Ruminococcus sp. HUN007: one gene and its partner. The main gene of each other region encodes a partner of the protein of the gene in region 2 in a complex. Links are inferred from orthologs where the notes say so. Each region holds a gene or a part of one and is shown on either strand. Other genes may lie near its edges.

Region 1 (7,740 bases), on a different replicon or contig from region 2:
CTTCCTGTACTTAACGCAATGACTTTTTTCATTCTTCCGGCCGGCGGATTTTTCGTTCTCGGATGCATAATAGCCTTCGTAAACAAGGTGACCAGAAAGAAGCCTCCTGTAAACGCCGGATGCTCCGGCTGCGCTTTAAACAGAGAATGTTCATCATGTGAACACGAAGGAGGTGCCGGAGAATGAAAACCTTCTTTGCAATAATGCTTGCAGCACTTCTCACAGACAATTTCGTGCTCACAAAGTTCATGGGTATCTGTCCTTTTCTGGGAGTCTCAAAGAAAGCCTCCTCCAGTCTGGGCATGGGTGCAGCAGTCACCTTTGTTATGGTCTGTGCTGCTGCAGTTACTTACCCGTTTTATCATTTTGTACTCGAACCTCTGGGCATAACATATCTTAAAACCATTGCCTTCATTCTTATAATCGCGCTCTTTGTTCAGCTGGTGGAAACCGCACTGAAAAAACTCATCCCGCCGCTCTATAAGGCCCTCGGTGTGTATCTGCCGCTCATCACCACAAACTGTGCGGTACTCGGACTGACTATTCTCAACATCGACAATGAATACACTTTCCTTCAGTCCGTGGAAAATGCATTTTTCTCAGGTGCCGGATTTCTTATGGTACTGCTTCTGTTTTCAGGAGTACGTTCAAGAGTGGAAGAAGCAGATGTTCCCGAAACTTTCAAAGGAGTTCCGGCCACACTTATAGCAGCTGCGATTCTTTCATTAAGTTTTCTCGGCTTTTCCGGTATAGGCGGTTAAGTTATAACTGAAAGGGGATCAGACAATGTTAAATGAATACATTATTCCTGTGGCAGTGTTTGCAGTCACAGGACTTACTTCCGGGGTACTTCTCACTGCCGCTTCGAAGATATTTGAAGTGAAAACTGATGAACGCACAGAAAAGATAAGTGAGATCCTTCCGCAGGCAAACTGCGGCTCATGCGGATACGCAGGATGCGCTGACTACGCAGATGCAATAATCTCAAAAGGAGAAAAAACAAATCTCTGCCGTCCGGGCGGTACTGAAACTGCGAAAAAGATCTCTGAAATAACCGGTTCAGATGCCGGAGAAGTCACAGAGACATATGCTGCCGTACTTTGCAGAGGTGACTGCAGTGCTGCAGACACGAAATATGTTTTTGCAGGAATACATTCATGCGCTTCCGTAAAACGATACTATGCAGGAAACAGCACCTGTGCCTATGGCTGTGCAGGTTACGGTGACTGTGCTGCTGTATGCGGATATAATGCCGTAAGCATAGAAAATTCTGTCGCACACATTGATCCTGAACTGTGCAGAGGATGCGGCTCATGCGCTAAAGTCTGTCCTAAGGGTCTGATCGCCCTTATTCCGCGAAGCAAAGGATATACCGTTCTGTGTTCCTCACGCGACAACGGAAAAGCCACAAAGCTCGCATGTAAAAACGGTTGTATCGGCTGCAGAATGTGTGAAAAAGCCTGTAAGCACGAAGCAGTTACCGTCACAGACTTTCATGCTTCCATTGACCCCTCAAAGTGCACCGGCTGCGGATCATGCGCAGAAAAATGTCCTGTCGGCGCTATACGGAAAATCAACTGTACAGAATAAAAAGGACTGCCCTCAGAAAAGTCCTGAATACAAAACAGATCAGGATAACCTCCCCGCGTAAGTACAATACACCGGATGGTTATCCTGATCTGTTTTTAATTATTCATTCAGCCTTTTTCAAATGGCCTTGCTTTAATTCATTACTTAACTTTTTGTAAATCCTGATATACCGTCGCTGATAACAGTTACCGGGAAATCACCAGTAAATCTGAAGCTGTAAAGAAGCTCTTCATTTTCGTTGTAAAGGTTGTACCAGTACACAGCATAGTTATCAACATCAAAGTTGTATTCAACATAAGCTTTGCCTGCAGTCACAGTTGTACCGTCAGCATCAGTTTTTTCAAAATCACCGGCATACGGAGTGCAGTTTTTGAATTCGATCACCGTTCCTGATGCATCCTCCCACTTTCCTGCAAGAGCTGTAATCGTCGGTCCGGCAGTACCCGGTCTCGGATTTTCCGTAACTCTTATGAAACCGGCTGCATTTGGTACAGGAGCCTCTTTCTCAGTTACTTCTGATGTTTCTGCAGTTTCGGTAATCCCTGCAGCTGCGCTTTCTGTTTCACGTACAAAGAGAAATCCGGCATTTTCTCCAGAACGGAGTTCTTCTCTCAGTTTACCGTTTTCATCCGGTCCGGTTCCTTTTGCAAAATCACACCAGAGTGAACCCTTCTCATTATAGAAGTAAAAACGCTCTGATTTGTCCGTTTCATCATTTTTTATATGAACTGTACCGTTTATTTCAACACCGCTCGGATAGGAAACAGTAAATGTTCCGTCCTCACTGACTATGAGAGTTCCGGCATCAATAGAATCTGCTTCATTCCATTCACCTGCTACTTCAGCAAGACTGGAAACTGCTGAACCTGAAGGAGCTGTTCCTTCCTTTACAGCAGCGGAAGCGGATGCTTCAGGCATTTCCGGAGTTTCAGTTACGGCCTGGATCTCTGTTCCGGAAGCTGTATCTGCCGGAACGGCAGGAGCAGTAACTGCAGTATCTTCAGCGATCCTTATACTTATCTGTTCCTCAGGACCACAGCCTGTCATCGCAAGACAGAGCATCGATGCCAGAATAAATAAAAACTGTGTCTTCTTTTTCATAAAGTTTCTCCTTAAACAACGAACGGTATTTCCGGACGTATCCTTAAAGTTTCTTCATCATGGCGAAATTCGACATTATCTTCTTTGTGCCGATCTCGTCGAACGCGATCTCAAGAAGTGCATCATTTCCCATCGGCTTGACAGAAATGACTGTACCCTGTCCGAACTTTTCATGATCGACCCTGTCACCGGCAAAATAGTCAACATGTTTCTTAGTGGTGCCGGGTCTGGAATTCTTCTTTGCAAGAAGCTGCTGCTGGAATGAAAGTGTGTTCATTGCTGAATGTGATCTTGACTTTGCACTTGCAGGAACTGTTGTCGATATCCTGTCTTCCTTGAAGATAACATCAGGATCTATCTCCTTGATGAATCTGGACTTCATATTGCGGCTGGTAGTACCGAAGAGCATACGCTGCGAAGCATGTATAAGACAAAGTTTCTGTTTAGCTCTTGTAACAGCAACGTAGGCAAGACGTCTTTCCTCCTCCATGTCCTCATCGTTCATCATGGATCTTGTTCCAGGGAAAATCCCGTCTTCCATTCCTATAACATATACGTTTTCAAATTCAAGACCCTTTGCCGAATGGATCGTCATGAGTGTTACACATTCAGCATTGTCATCCATCTTGTCAAGGTCAGTGTAAAGAGCTATGTCGGCAAGGAATCCGTCAAGAGTTGAATCTTCATTGTTCTTCTGGTATTCCACCATTGTAGTCTTGAGTTCCTCGATATTTTCGAGTCTTGTCTCTCCCTCAGTTCCCTGGGTCAAAAGATAGCTTCTGTAACCTGATTTTTCAAGCAGTTCATCAAGAAGTGTATCAAGCGGAACTGTGTCGACCATATCAGCAAGTGAATCAAAAATACCTGCAAGACTCTTGAGCGAATTGGCTTTCTTTGAAAGAAGAGGATAATCGGATGCCTCGCGCATTACCTCTATCGGAGAAAGTGCATTTGCCACGCATATCTCATCAAGATTTTTGATGGTAGCTTCACCGATACCGCGCTTAGGTTCATTTACTATACGCTTGAAACGCATCATGTCGTAGCAGTTGTTAAGTACGCTCAAGTAAGCTATAATATCCTTTATTTCCTTGCGGTCATAGAATTTCATGCCTCCGTAGACCCTGTAAGGAATATTGTTCTGCACAAGTGCACGTTCAATGATGTTCGACTGCGCATTCATTCTGTAGAGGATCGCATTGTCACTGAAATGTCCTCCTGCCTTCTTGTCAGCCATTATAGCGCTTGCGACATATCTTGCTTCATCGTTTTCATCCGATGCCTTGTATACGTGTACCTTTCCGCCGTCATCGCCGTCACACCACAGAGTTTTCGGCTTTCTTCCCCTGTTGTTCTTTATTACTGAGTTTGCAGCGGCAAGAATGTTCTTTGTTGAACGGTAATTCTGTTCCAGCCTTATTACACGGCAGTTCTCAAACTGATCCTCAAAGCTTAGTATGTTTTCGATGGTAGCTCCCCTGAAGCGGTAAATACTCTGGTCATCATCACCTACAACACAGATATTTCTGTATTTTGCGGAAAGAAGACTTACGAGTCTGAACTGTGCATAATTGGTATCCTGATATTCATCGACCATTATGTAGCGGTAACGGTTCTGATAGTGTTCGAGGATCTCCGGATAGTCTTCAAAAAGCTCGACCGTGAGCATGATGATATCATCAAAATCAAGTGCATTTGCAGCAAGAAGCCTTTTCTGGTACTCGCGGTAGACCTTTGCATATACTGAATACTTGAAATCATCTGCATTTTCCTTTATTGCTTCTTCGGGTGACATGAGCTTGTCCTTTGATCTGCTTATGAACACTGCTGCGGATTTGGCGTTGAAGGCTTTGTCCGTTATGCTCATATCAGCCATGCATGTCTTGATAAGCTTCTGGCTTTCATCTGAATCATAGATGGTAAAACTGCTGCTGTATCCAAGATTGGTTATCTCACGTCTCAGAATACGTACACAGGCTGAATGAAATGTGGCTGCGTTTACATCAAGTCCGGATGTTCCGAGCATTCCTTCAAGTCTTGTGCGCAGCTCATTTGCTGCCTTGTTGGTAAAGGTAATGGCAAGTATTTTCCACGGATCTACAGGATCGACAGCGACGATCTCTTTTAAACGTTCATGATCATCTGTCCTGCCTTCAGCATAATCGTCAAGAAACTGCAGATCATCATCTGATACTGCATTAACAGTATCTTCATTGTAAGCATTACCGAAGCTTATCATGTTCGCGATTCTGTTAATAATAGCTGTAGTTTTTCCGCTTCCGGCACCGGCAAGAACAAGAACAGGACCGTTGATGGTAAATACCGCTTCTCTCTGCGGATCATTCATCCTGTCAAAGTATTTTCTCAGTGCCTTCTGCTTAAGCGTGGTAAAGTTATCAGTCATTAAAACTACTCCTGTCAGTACATTTTTTCAGCAACGGTGCTGAAATGCTGTGAAATCATTTAATTAAACCTTATTTATTATACCACATCTGAAGCCTTTTTCATAGAATTAAAAGTTAATAATCTTAAGATACATTTACCACTTTTATTACACACATTTACCATAGCAAAACCTACTTAAATCCTATGAAAACAAAAATCCCTGCGTCTTTCGACGCAGGAACTTCTGCTGTAGTATGTCAAAATAAGAATTTATCATAAGCCTGCTAAAAAGCGGAAAACACCCGCTGCTGTCTCCAGTCTGATGCTCCGGATAAACGATCTTTACTTTTTTCTCTGTATTCCTTATAAATAATGCAAAGCCGCTGTCCTCAAATTCTCCCCTCGGTTTTTAATTTTATCATTTTTTAAGAAACAATGCAATAGGTTTTGGGTGAACGGTAGGCTATAGCGGGTAAACGGTCGTTTTTTCTCTTAAATATACAGAACTGGTTTCACATTGCCATGGTGTATCATTCCTCTTCTGGCGGAAGTTCTCCAATATTATTTCTGAGAGAAGGTTTGAGTCCGTGCTTTAATTCGCGGAGGACCTTTACTGAAGGTGAAAAAAGAAGGCGGCATTTTCCGTAGGTAGGATGTTCAAAATCGCCGTAGAATGTCGGGAGCACCTCTGAAGATGTTCCTACAGCCCAGATAACTGTTTCATCTCCTGACTTAAGATCTTCAGTGTATTTTCCGAAATCAACGAAATCTCCTGTTTTTACAGTAATAAGCTTTTTTCTTCTTTTCTTGGCAAGGATCTTGTCAATATCAAGTTCGTTATTAACAACCAGATATTCATATTCAACATCATAATTGGTCCCGAGATAAAGTCCGCCGTAAAACGCTCCGACACCAAGAAATATTCCGACAACTGCGACCTTCAGCATCTGTGCCAGAAAAATTATCAGAATACCTGCAGCCACACCGCCGGCATAGCACAGGCCCCTTTTCATTTTGTCAGACCCGTTATCTGCTTTTTTTACTATCTGTTCTGCATAAGAATCCATTATTATTCCTCCAAATTTTTCTTTTCGCCTGAGTCATGCAGTTTACTTGCAGATTTCGTAGATGGCATTCGCCATTATTTTGGCGTTGAGTCTCAGGCTGTCGAGGGAAACGGACTCGTCGTTGCCGTGCATGTTGTTTTCCTCGCCCGGAAATTCAGCACCGAATGCAACGCCGCCCTCGATGTCGTGAACGTATGTTCCGCCGCCTATAGCCTTGCAGTATCCTTTAAGGCCGCTCTCTCTTTCGTACACGCCGAGAAGAGTCTTTATGAAATCACTGTTTTCATCCACGCTGTGCGGCAGGCTTGCAATATCTGTTATAAGCTCAAATCCGGCAGGTGCGACCGTTTCAGTGATCTTTGAAATTATGTCCTCCTTGTTTCCGCTTTCCGGATAACGCACGTCGATCCTGAATTCCAGAACTCCGTCATCAAGCGAAACAATACTCAGTACCTCAGTGAGATCACCCGTTTTGTCCGACATCTTTATTCCGCATCCGCTTCCGCTGAAATCACCGTGTACAAAGGCTTTTTTTATGTTTTCAAAAGTTTTTCTTTCCTCTGTATCAAGATCAAGAGTGCACAGATAATCCACAAGACCTGTAACTGCATTAACACCGTCATACGGTGTGGAAGCATGTGCTGCTGAACCCTTGAATTCGATCAGGACCGCTCCGTCTTTTTCCGTAACCGTTATGTTTTCCGCTTCATTAAAATGTGTGATACCGGTAACCACCGCATAAGCATCAGAAGGAACTGCATTCGGTACAGTGCCGCCGCGCATCATTTTCACATGGGAAAACGCTGCATTTTTTCTTATGCGGAGTCTGAGCATACCCTTTTCAAAATTAATGACAGGATAGTCACCGTCAGGCGTAAAAACAAGTTCAGGCATGGATTCACGCTTCATATAGTACTCCATGTCAGTGGATCCGTTTTCCTCATCGCAGCCGACTATGAAACGTACATTGTGTGTAAGATCGATATTCAGTTCCTTAAGTGCCCTTAAAGCAAACAGTACTGCAACAGCAGGGCCTTTATCATCGATCGTTCCGCGTCCGTATATTCTTCCGTCAGATATCTCACCGCCGAAAGGTTTGAAAGTCCAGTCCTTTTCAGTTACCGGCACAACATCAAGATGACACAGAACACCGAGTTTCACAGGTTTTTCGTTATACTCCACCGTACCTGCATAGTTTTCAAAATTGTTCGTACAGAACCCGTATTCATCTGCAGTGTCCAGAAAATTTCTGAGCACACGTGCACATTCTTTTCCGTACGGCATATCCGGTGATCCGGGAACTGAAACACTCGGTACAGCAATAATACTTCTGAGTATACTGATCATCTCGTCAAAGTTTTTGTCTATTACAGCATTTATCTTCTCTCTCAATTACTTTCCCTCCTTAAGGGCATTTACCTCATCTTCATCCGGCTTTACATAAACCGTTGAGTTGTTCGTAAAGATGACCATTCCCGGCTTTGCTCCGTTCGGCTTCTTTACAAATCTCGCTTCGGTATAGTCCACCGGCACCTGGGATGAATTCTTCGCCTTGCTGTGGTATGCCGCAAGCATGGCGGCTTCCATTATCGCCTTG
Region 2 (7,609 bases):
AATCCGCAGTCAGTAGTGCTTGCATGCAGCAGAAAGATCTTCAGTAACTACTGGACGAAAACAGAGACATTTGAAGCGCTGAAGGTGTTTATAGAACTCGATATGGACGGACTGAGACAGTCGGTTATAAGAATGATATCAGGTGAGAAGGTCAGAGTGGAAACTGAAACATTTCAGAATGATATGACCTCATTCAGATCAGCCGACGATGTAATGACATTACTTATCCATCTTGGATACCTCACCTACGACAGAAGCACAGGTGAAGCATGGATTCCTAACAGGGAAGTGCGACAGGAATTCATCAACTGCATTAAGGACAAGGGATGGGAGGAAGTAATGTACTCCATCCGCAAGTCTGACGACCTGCTTAAAGCAACACTTAGCTTTGATGAGAAAAAAGGTCGCAGATATTGTTGAAGAGATCCACCGCCAGAACACCTCGGTAATAGCGTACAACAACGAACTTTCACTTTCCGTAACACTGTCTCTTGCATATTACTCAGCAAGAAAGCAGTACGAGATAATCAGAGAATTCCCGTCCGGAGACGGATTTGCAGACCTTGCATTCATACCGCGAAAAGGAATGAATGTTCCGGCAATGGTTATCGAACTTAAATATGACAAAACAGCCGAAGGTGCGATAAGTCAGATAAAGAATAAGAACTATACCGAAAAACTGAAGGCGTTCAGCGGAGAGCTTCTGCTTGTTGGCATCAATTATGATAAGGAAAACAGGAAGCATGAATGCCGGATAGAAAAGATCATAAAATGATTTGCGATTATATTAAAAAAACAAGACATGAAGAGCGATCTTCATGTTTTGTTTTTTAAAATAGAACGCCGCAGGCGTACCGATAAAAAGGTGGTGCCTGCGGCACAATTTTTAATTCAGATGCACAGGACGCATCTGAATTCGGAAATACTTCATGCCCTGTACTTTAGAACCGGACATTGAAGTTTTCAGAATTTTATTTAAGATACTTCTTCAGATACTGACCGGTATATGATTTTTTGCATTTTACGATCTCTTCCGGGGTGCCGGTGGCTATGATAGTACCGCCTTCGTTACCGCCTTCAGGGCCGATGTCGATTATGTGGTCGCAGACTTTTATGAGTCCAAGGTTGTGTTCGATAACAAGGACTGTGTTTCCTGCGTCAACGAGCTTCTGCAGTACTTCGGTGAGTTTGTGTATATCGGCGTTGTGAAGACCGGTGGTCGGTTCGTCGAGGATGTATATCGTCTTGCCTGTCGAACGCTTTGATAGTTCCGTGGCAAGTTTGACACGCTGTGCCTCACCGCCGGAGAGTGTTGTTGCAGGCTGGCCTATCTTGATGTATCCGAGGCCGACTTCCTGAAGAGTTTTCAGTTTGCGGGCAATCTTCGGGATGTTTTCAAAGAAGGAAACACCTTCATCGACCGTCATTTCAAGAACGTCATATATCGACTTGTCCTTGTACTTTACTTCAAGAGTTTCCCTGTTGTAGCGGTGACCCTTGCACACTTCGCACGGAACGTATACATCCGGCAGGAAGTGCATTTCGATCTTGATGATACCGTCACCTTCGCAGGCTTCGCAGCGTCCGCCCTTTACATTGAAGGAGAAACGTCCTGCAGTGTAGCCTTTGAGTTTTGCCTGGTTCGTCTGAGCGAAAAGTTCGCGTATATCACCGAAAACTCCGGTGTATGTCGCCGGGTTTGAACGCGGTGTGCGGCCGATAGGGGACTGGTCGATGTCTATTACCTTGTCGAGATTTTCAAGGCCGAGCATTTCATCGAATTTTCCCGGAAATACCTTTGCGCGGTTGAGCTTTGCAGCGAGGTTCTTGTAGATTATCTCGTTTACGAGAGATGATTTTCCCGAACCGGAAACACCTGTGACGCAGGTGAATGTTCCGAGCGGGATGTCAACGTCAACGTGCTTAAGATTGTTCTGTGCCGCACCGCGTACGGACAGGAAGTGTCCGTTTCCCGGTCTGCGCTTTTCAGGTACCGGAATACTCTTCTTTCCGCTTAAGTACTGACCGGTTATCGAAGCTTCGCATTTCAACAGTTCATCTACCGTACCGTTGAAAACTATGTTACCGCCGTTCACACCAGCTCCCGGTCCTATGTCAACGATGGTGTCAGCAGCGTACATCGTGTCGTCGTCGTGTTCAACAACGATGAGCGTGTTGCCGAGATCGCGGAGTTTTTTCAGTGTTGCTATGAGCTTGTCGTTGTCACGCTGATGAAGGCCTATGCTCGGTTCGTCGAGAATGTACAGAACGCCCACCAGTGATGAACCTATCTGTGTGGCAAGTCTTATACGCTGGCTTTCACCGCCGGAAAGTGTTCCGGCTGAACGTGAAAGTGTAAGATATCCGAGTCCGACATTTTTAAGGAAGTTGAGTCTCGACTTTATTTCCTTTATCACTGCCTTGCCGATGATCATTTCCTTTTCGGTAAGTTCCAGGTTTTCAAAGAAATCAAGCGAGTCAAGAACTGACATGTCAGAAAGTTCAGCGATGTTTTTGCCTCCTACTGTAACTGCAAGGCTTTCCTTTTTAAGACGTTTTCCCTGACAGTCCGGACACAGACGTTCCGTCATGTAGTTTTCGATCTCATCCTTGTTCCATGACTGGCCGCCTTCCTTGTAGCGCCTGTAAAGATTGTTGATGACGCCCTCGAAAGGCTGCTTGTGAACACCGCCGCCGTAGACGGATGCACGGTGAAGAGTAATTGCCTTGTCGCCTGTGCCGTACAGGAAAAGATCAAGCTGTTCCTTTGTAAGTTCCTTTACCGGACGGTCGAGCGGTATACCGTATTCCTTTGAGATGGCGGTGTAGTACATCATGGCAAATGAACTCGGGGTAAGTGAGTTCCATCCGGAAGCGTGTATCGCACCGTCAAGAATGCTGAGTTCGCGGTTCGGTACGATTATATCCGGATCAATCTCCTGAAATACGCCAAGTCCCGTACATGTTTCACATGCTCCGAAAGGATTGTTGAATGAGAACATTCTCGGAGTGAGTTCGTCGATTGAAATATCGTGGTCAGGGCATGAGTAATTGAGTGAGAAGAGCATTTCCTTTCCGCCGATGATGTCAGCGAGAATAAGACCTTTCGAAACTGAGTTAATCGTTTCAAGGCTGTCAGCTATTCTTGATTCAATGCCTTCCTTGATCACTATACGGTCAACGACTATTTCAATGCTGTGCTTTACGTTCTTTTCAAGCTTTATCTCTTCTGAAAGATCGTACATTATTCCGTCGCAGCGCACACGTACAAAGCCTGACTTCTTTGCTGCTTCAAGTTCCTTTGCGTGTGTGCCTTTCTTACCGCGGATAACCGGAGCCATGAGCTGGACCTTTGTGCCTTTTTCAAGAGCCATGAGTCTGTCGGTGATCTGGTCGATGGTCTGCTGCTTTATTTCCTTTCCGCAGACCGGGCAGTGCGGAATGCCTATTCTTGCATAGAGCAGACGGTAGTAGTCGTGTATCTCGGTAATGGTACCTACTGTTGAACGCGGGTTCTTTGATGTGGTTTTCTGATCTATCGATATGGCCGGTGAAAGGCCTTCAATGCTGTCCACATCCGGCTTGTTAGCCTGTCCTAAGAACATTCTTGCGTAGGACGACAGACTTTCGACATATCTTCTCTGACCGTCGGCATATATGGTGTCGAAGGCGAGTGAAGATTTTCCCGAACCTGAAAGACCAGTCATTACTATGAGCTGATTCCTTTCCAGTTCGATGTCTATGTTCTTCAGATTATGTTCCCTTGCTCCCTTTATGATTATCTTGTTATTCATTATTTCTTTTCACCTTTAAGTTCTTCTATCCTGTCGCGGAGATATGCTGCGTGCTCGAATTCAAGAAGCTTTGCGGCTTCCTTCATCTGTGCGGTGAGCAGTTTTATCTGTTCGGCCTTTTCTGCTGCCGAAAGCTTTTTGCCGTCGTTCTTTTCGTTTATCTTTTTCTTCGATGTTATTTCAATAACGTCGCGTACATCCTTGATTATCGTTTTCGGAACAATGCCGTGTTCACGGTTGTAGTCCATCTGCAGTTTTCTTCTTCGCTCAGTCTCCGTGATGGCAGCTTCCATCGATTTTGTAACTGAGTCAGCGTACATGATGACCTTGCCTTCAGCGTTACGTGCGGCACGGCCTATGGTCTGAATGAGAGATGTCTCGCTTCTTAGGAAGCCCTCCTTGTCTGCGTCGAGTATTGCAACGAGTGATACTTCCGGTATGTCAAGACCTTCACGCAGAAGGTTGATGCCGACAAGCACGTCGAACTCACCCATACGCAGGTCGCGTATTATCTCCATTCTTTCAACGGTGTCAATGTCGTGGTGCAGATAGCGCACTTTTATTCCCGCATTTTCAAGAAACGCAGTCAGATCTTCAGCCATTTTCTTTGTAAGCGTGGTTATAAGCACGCGTTCGTTCTTTTCAGTGCGTATGTTTATCTCGGAAATGATGTCGTCTATCTGACCGTCGATCGGTTTTACGATTATTTCCGGATCAACAAGTCCCGTCGGACGGATTACCTGTTCAACTGTCTGCGAGGACTGTTCCTTTTCAAGAGGTCCCGGTGTTGCACTTACGAATATCGCCTGGTTGATTCGCTCTTCAAACTCATTGAAATAAAGCGGACGGTTGTCAAGGGCACTCGGAAGTCGGAAACCGTAGTTTACGAGTGTTTCCTTTCGTGCTCTGTCACCGGCACTCATGCCGCGCACCTGCGGAAGTGTAACGTGGCTTTCGTCAACGAAGAGAAGATAGTCATCAGGGAAGTAATCAAGCAGCGTAAAAGGTGTGCTGCCCGGTTCACGGCCTGAAAGAACTCTTGAATAGTTTTCAATACCGCTGCAGAATCCTACTTCCTTCAGCATCTCCATGTCGTAGTGTGTACGCTCAGCGATTCGCTGTGCTTCTATCAGTTTGTGGTTTTCCGTGAAATATTCTATACGTTCTGCAAGCTCACGGTCAAGCTCCTTTACTGCTGCGTCTATCTTTTCGGCAGATACCACATGGTGTGAAGCAGGGAAGAAGGCGGTATGTGAAAGCTGTGAGATTATGTTGCCGGTAACGGGATTTATCTCGCATATTCTGTCTATTTCATCGCCGAAGTATTCAATACGTACAGCCTTGTCCGAGGTATCGGAAGGGAAGACCTCGACCACATCGCCGCGCACCCTGAATCTGTTACGCTGAAAGTCGATGTCGTTTCTTTCGTAGTGTATGCTTACCAGCTCTTCAAGGAGTTTATCCCTTGACTTTTCCATGCCTTCACGGACGGAAACGGTTCTTGCACGGTATTCGTTCGGGTCACCGAGAGTGTATATACACGAAACACTTGAAACGATTATTACGTCACGTCTTTCGGAAAGCGCAGTTGTGGCGGAGTGACGGAGCTTATCTATCTCCTCGTTTATCGCCGAGTCCTTTTCAATAAAGGTATCAGTTCCCGGAATGTACGCCTCAGGCTGATAGTAGTCGTAGTAGGAAACAAAGTACTCGACTGCATTTTCCGGAAAGAATTCCTTGAATTCAGAACAGAGCTGCGCCGCAAGTGTCTTGTTGTGTGCAAGCACAAGGGTAGGGCGGTTAAGGTTGGCTATAACGTTTGCCATGGTGTAGGTCTTTCCTGAACCTGTAACACCAAGCAGAGTCTGAATGCGGTCGCCGCGCTTAACGCCCTCGGTAAGCTGTTCAATTGCTTTCGGCTGGTCGCCCGATGGTTTGTATGGAGAAACGAGTTTGAATTTGTCCATTGTCCGTCCTTTCTCTGTAAGGAAATGCTGATTTATTCATAAATCAGCATGGGGCACGGGGCGAAGCCCCGCGGTCTTCCTCTCCGTAAATACGGCGAAGCCGTATTTACGCTTTAGTCAGTGTTTCCCTAAAAAACCGCAGAGTGTGTTCTCTGCGGTTTTAAGTTTTCTGTTTATTCCGGATTACGTAGAACATTCCGGATCTTGTAGCGTTTGTTTTCGTAAAGCAGCTTGTCCGCTTCATTCATAAGATTATGAAGGCTTGTTTCGTAGCTGCATGTGAATTCGTAAATACCCGAACTTATGCGTATCATGTACGGCTTGCCGCTGTTTTCATTTACATGGTCGCAGGCTTCACGTATCCTGTCCTTCAGCATTATGCTGAAATCAGGATCGTCGGTAAGAACGAATGCTGCAAATTCATCGCCGCCGAATCGTGCAACAATGTCGCTTGTCCGTATGCACTTTGTAAGTATCTCGGCAGTTTTCTGTATTGCGTAGTCACCTTCGTCGTGACCGAAAATATCGTTGATCTGTTTGAGATTGTCCATGTCGGCAAATATGACTGCGGCACGGCGTCCGGTATGTTCAAGTATGCAGCTTCTGGCTCTTTCCATGAATCCGCGTCTGTTGAGTATTCCGGTGAGCTCGTCAGATCTTGATATCTGATTGAGACGCTCGTTTTTGGTGGTAGCCTTTGAAAGACTCTCTCTGAGATCCGACTGAACTTCCTTCTGTATCTCAAGCATCTTTCTGAGTTTGAGTGCGTATGAGATCTGCGAGGTGATGAATGAATTGTAGAAGTTGTAGTCGTCAGTATCTATGTCGTAGAGGAGTATGCCGTAATTCTCCTCACTGCAGAATACAGGAGATGCGATCAGGGTAAATCTGCAGTCCGGCATGTATTCGTTTCTGAACAGGAATGGTGAGCGTATCTTCTTTCCGCGTACAAATGATTTCAGCATTCCGTTCGTCTGATACGAGAAGAGCATTTCGTGTGACGGCTGCACCCAGTCGTTTCTCGATTTTGAGATGACTGTTTTTTCGTGCAGATAAAGATAGCTTGAACGTATTCCCATCGCCTTCAGCCCCTGCATGATATTTGCCGGAATGCTGTTGTTGCTCTGGAAACATTCTATCGTGTTGCCGATTATTGAGTTTACGCAGCGTACATTATCCTTTATTTCATTTGCTATAAGCGGACTGTTCTTGTGCTCGTAGGAAATGATCTGTTTGAAGAATCCCATGAACAGTTTGTATATGCCGCTTCGTGTTTCCTCGTCACGTGCAAGGGAAACCGCCTTGTCACAGATGAGTGAAAGAACTGAATTCAGATTGTCCGGCTTGATGAAATCGAGAATGTTGTAGTTCAGCAGCACTTCGAATTTGAATGCGGCCATTTTGTAGTCCGGAAGTTCCGAACAGTCACGCAGATTTGTTAAAAACTTTGCAGCAAACTGAAGCAGACTCTTTATTATCCTCTGGTTCGGCTGGTAGGTCACACTGTCGTAATATGAAATAATGATATCGTTTATCTTTATAATGAATTTGTTTATGTCCTTGTCATCACTTGTAAGAAGATATTCGATGTCACGTGTCAGTTTTGATTTGCATCCGCAGGAATCACGCTTGACTAACTTTGTCTTTACTGTCACGTCACCGGACGGAGTTCCCGTCAGAATGCTGTGAGCAGCTTTGACAGCGTTCATGCCGAGATCGCGGTACCGTGCACGTACTGTGGTAAGCGGCGGATTGAGTGAAACTGCTTCAGATATATCGTCGAAACCGGTTATCATGATGTCTTTTCCGATAACAAGATCGCGCTTGCTTATCACCTTGTATCCTGCA

Evidence for each region. The genes of interacting proteins can lie anywhere in the genome.
Region 1: the proteins of uvrB (region 2) and CC97_RS02910 are in contact, whole or in part, in a crystal structure (PDB 7EGT), measured with the Thermus thermophilus proteins. The link is inferred for Ruminococcus sp. HUN007 from one-to-one orthologs. Residues at the interface, in WP_096411307.1 of Thermus thermophilus: Glu23, Leu25, Arg26, Asp27, Gly28, Glu29, Arg30, Phe31, Arg55, Glu326, Asp327, Phe328, Glu379, Ser382, Gln383, His398, Gly400, Arg401; in WP_096412145.1 of Thermus thermophilus: His654, Arg656, Phe657, Gln666, Asp668, Glu669, Lys680, Arg681, Leu682, Ser683, Lys685, Tyr686, Ala687.

Annotation. Positions count from the first base shown.
Region 1 is NZ_JOOA01000001.1:669,315-677,054, forward strand. Bases 2,416-5,420 are described here. They hold CC97_RS02910 (UvrD-helicase domain-containing protein), read right to left. Parts: upstream 5,096-5,420; coding sequence 2,735-5,095; downstream 2,416-2,734. Other genes in these bases: CC97_RS02905 (hypothetical protein), read right to left, coding at 2,416-2,691. Also shown: CC97_RS02890 (electron transport complex subunit E), read left to right, coding at 1-186; CC97_RS02895 (RnfABCDGE type electron transport complex subunit A), read left to right, coding at 183-761; CC97_RS02900 (RnfABCDGE type electron transport complex subunit B), read left to right, coding at 787-1,590; more of CC97_RS02905, read right to left, coding at 1,735-2,415; CC97_RS02915 (DUF6106 family protein), read right to left, coding at 5,607-6,143; CC97_RS02920 (Sapep family Mn(2+)-dependent dipeptidase), read right to left, coding at 6,186-7,535; CC97_RS02925 (NFACT RNA binding domain-containing protein), read right to left, coding at 7,536-7,740. UniProt on the Escherichia coli protein: A helicase with DNA-dependent ATPase activity. Unwinds DNA duplexes with 3'-5' polarity. Translocates on single-stranded DNA with 3'-5' polarity. Initiates unwinding more efficiently from a nicked substrate than double-stranded DNA.
Region 2 is NZ_JOOA01000002.1:3,064,390-3,071,998, forward strand. What follows is about bases 3,278-6,151. They hold uvrB (excinuclease ABC subunit UvrB), read right to left. Parts: upstream 5,762-6,151; coding sequence 3,794-5,761; downstream 3,278-3,793. Other genes in these bases: uvrA (excinuclease ABC subunit UvrA), read right to left, coding at 3,278-3,797; CC97_RS17415 (GGDEF domain-containing protein), read right to left, coding at 5,935-6,151. Outside these bases: CC97_RS17395 (AAA family ATPase), read left to right, coding at 1-420; CC97_RS21630 (PD-(D/E)XK nuclease domain-containing protein), read left to right, coding at 392-775; more of uvrA, read right to left, coding at 972-3,277; more of CC97_RS17415, read right to left, coding at 6,152-7,609. UniProt on the Escherichia coli protein: The UvrABC repair system catalyzes the recognition and processing of DNA lesions. A damage recognition complex composed of 2 UvrA and 2 UvrB subunits scans DNA for abnormalities.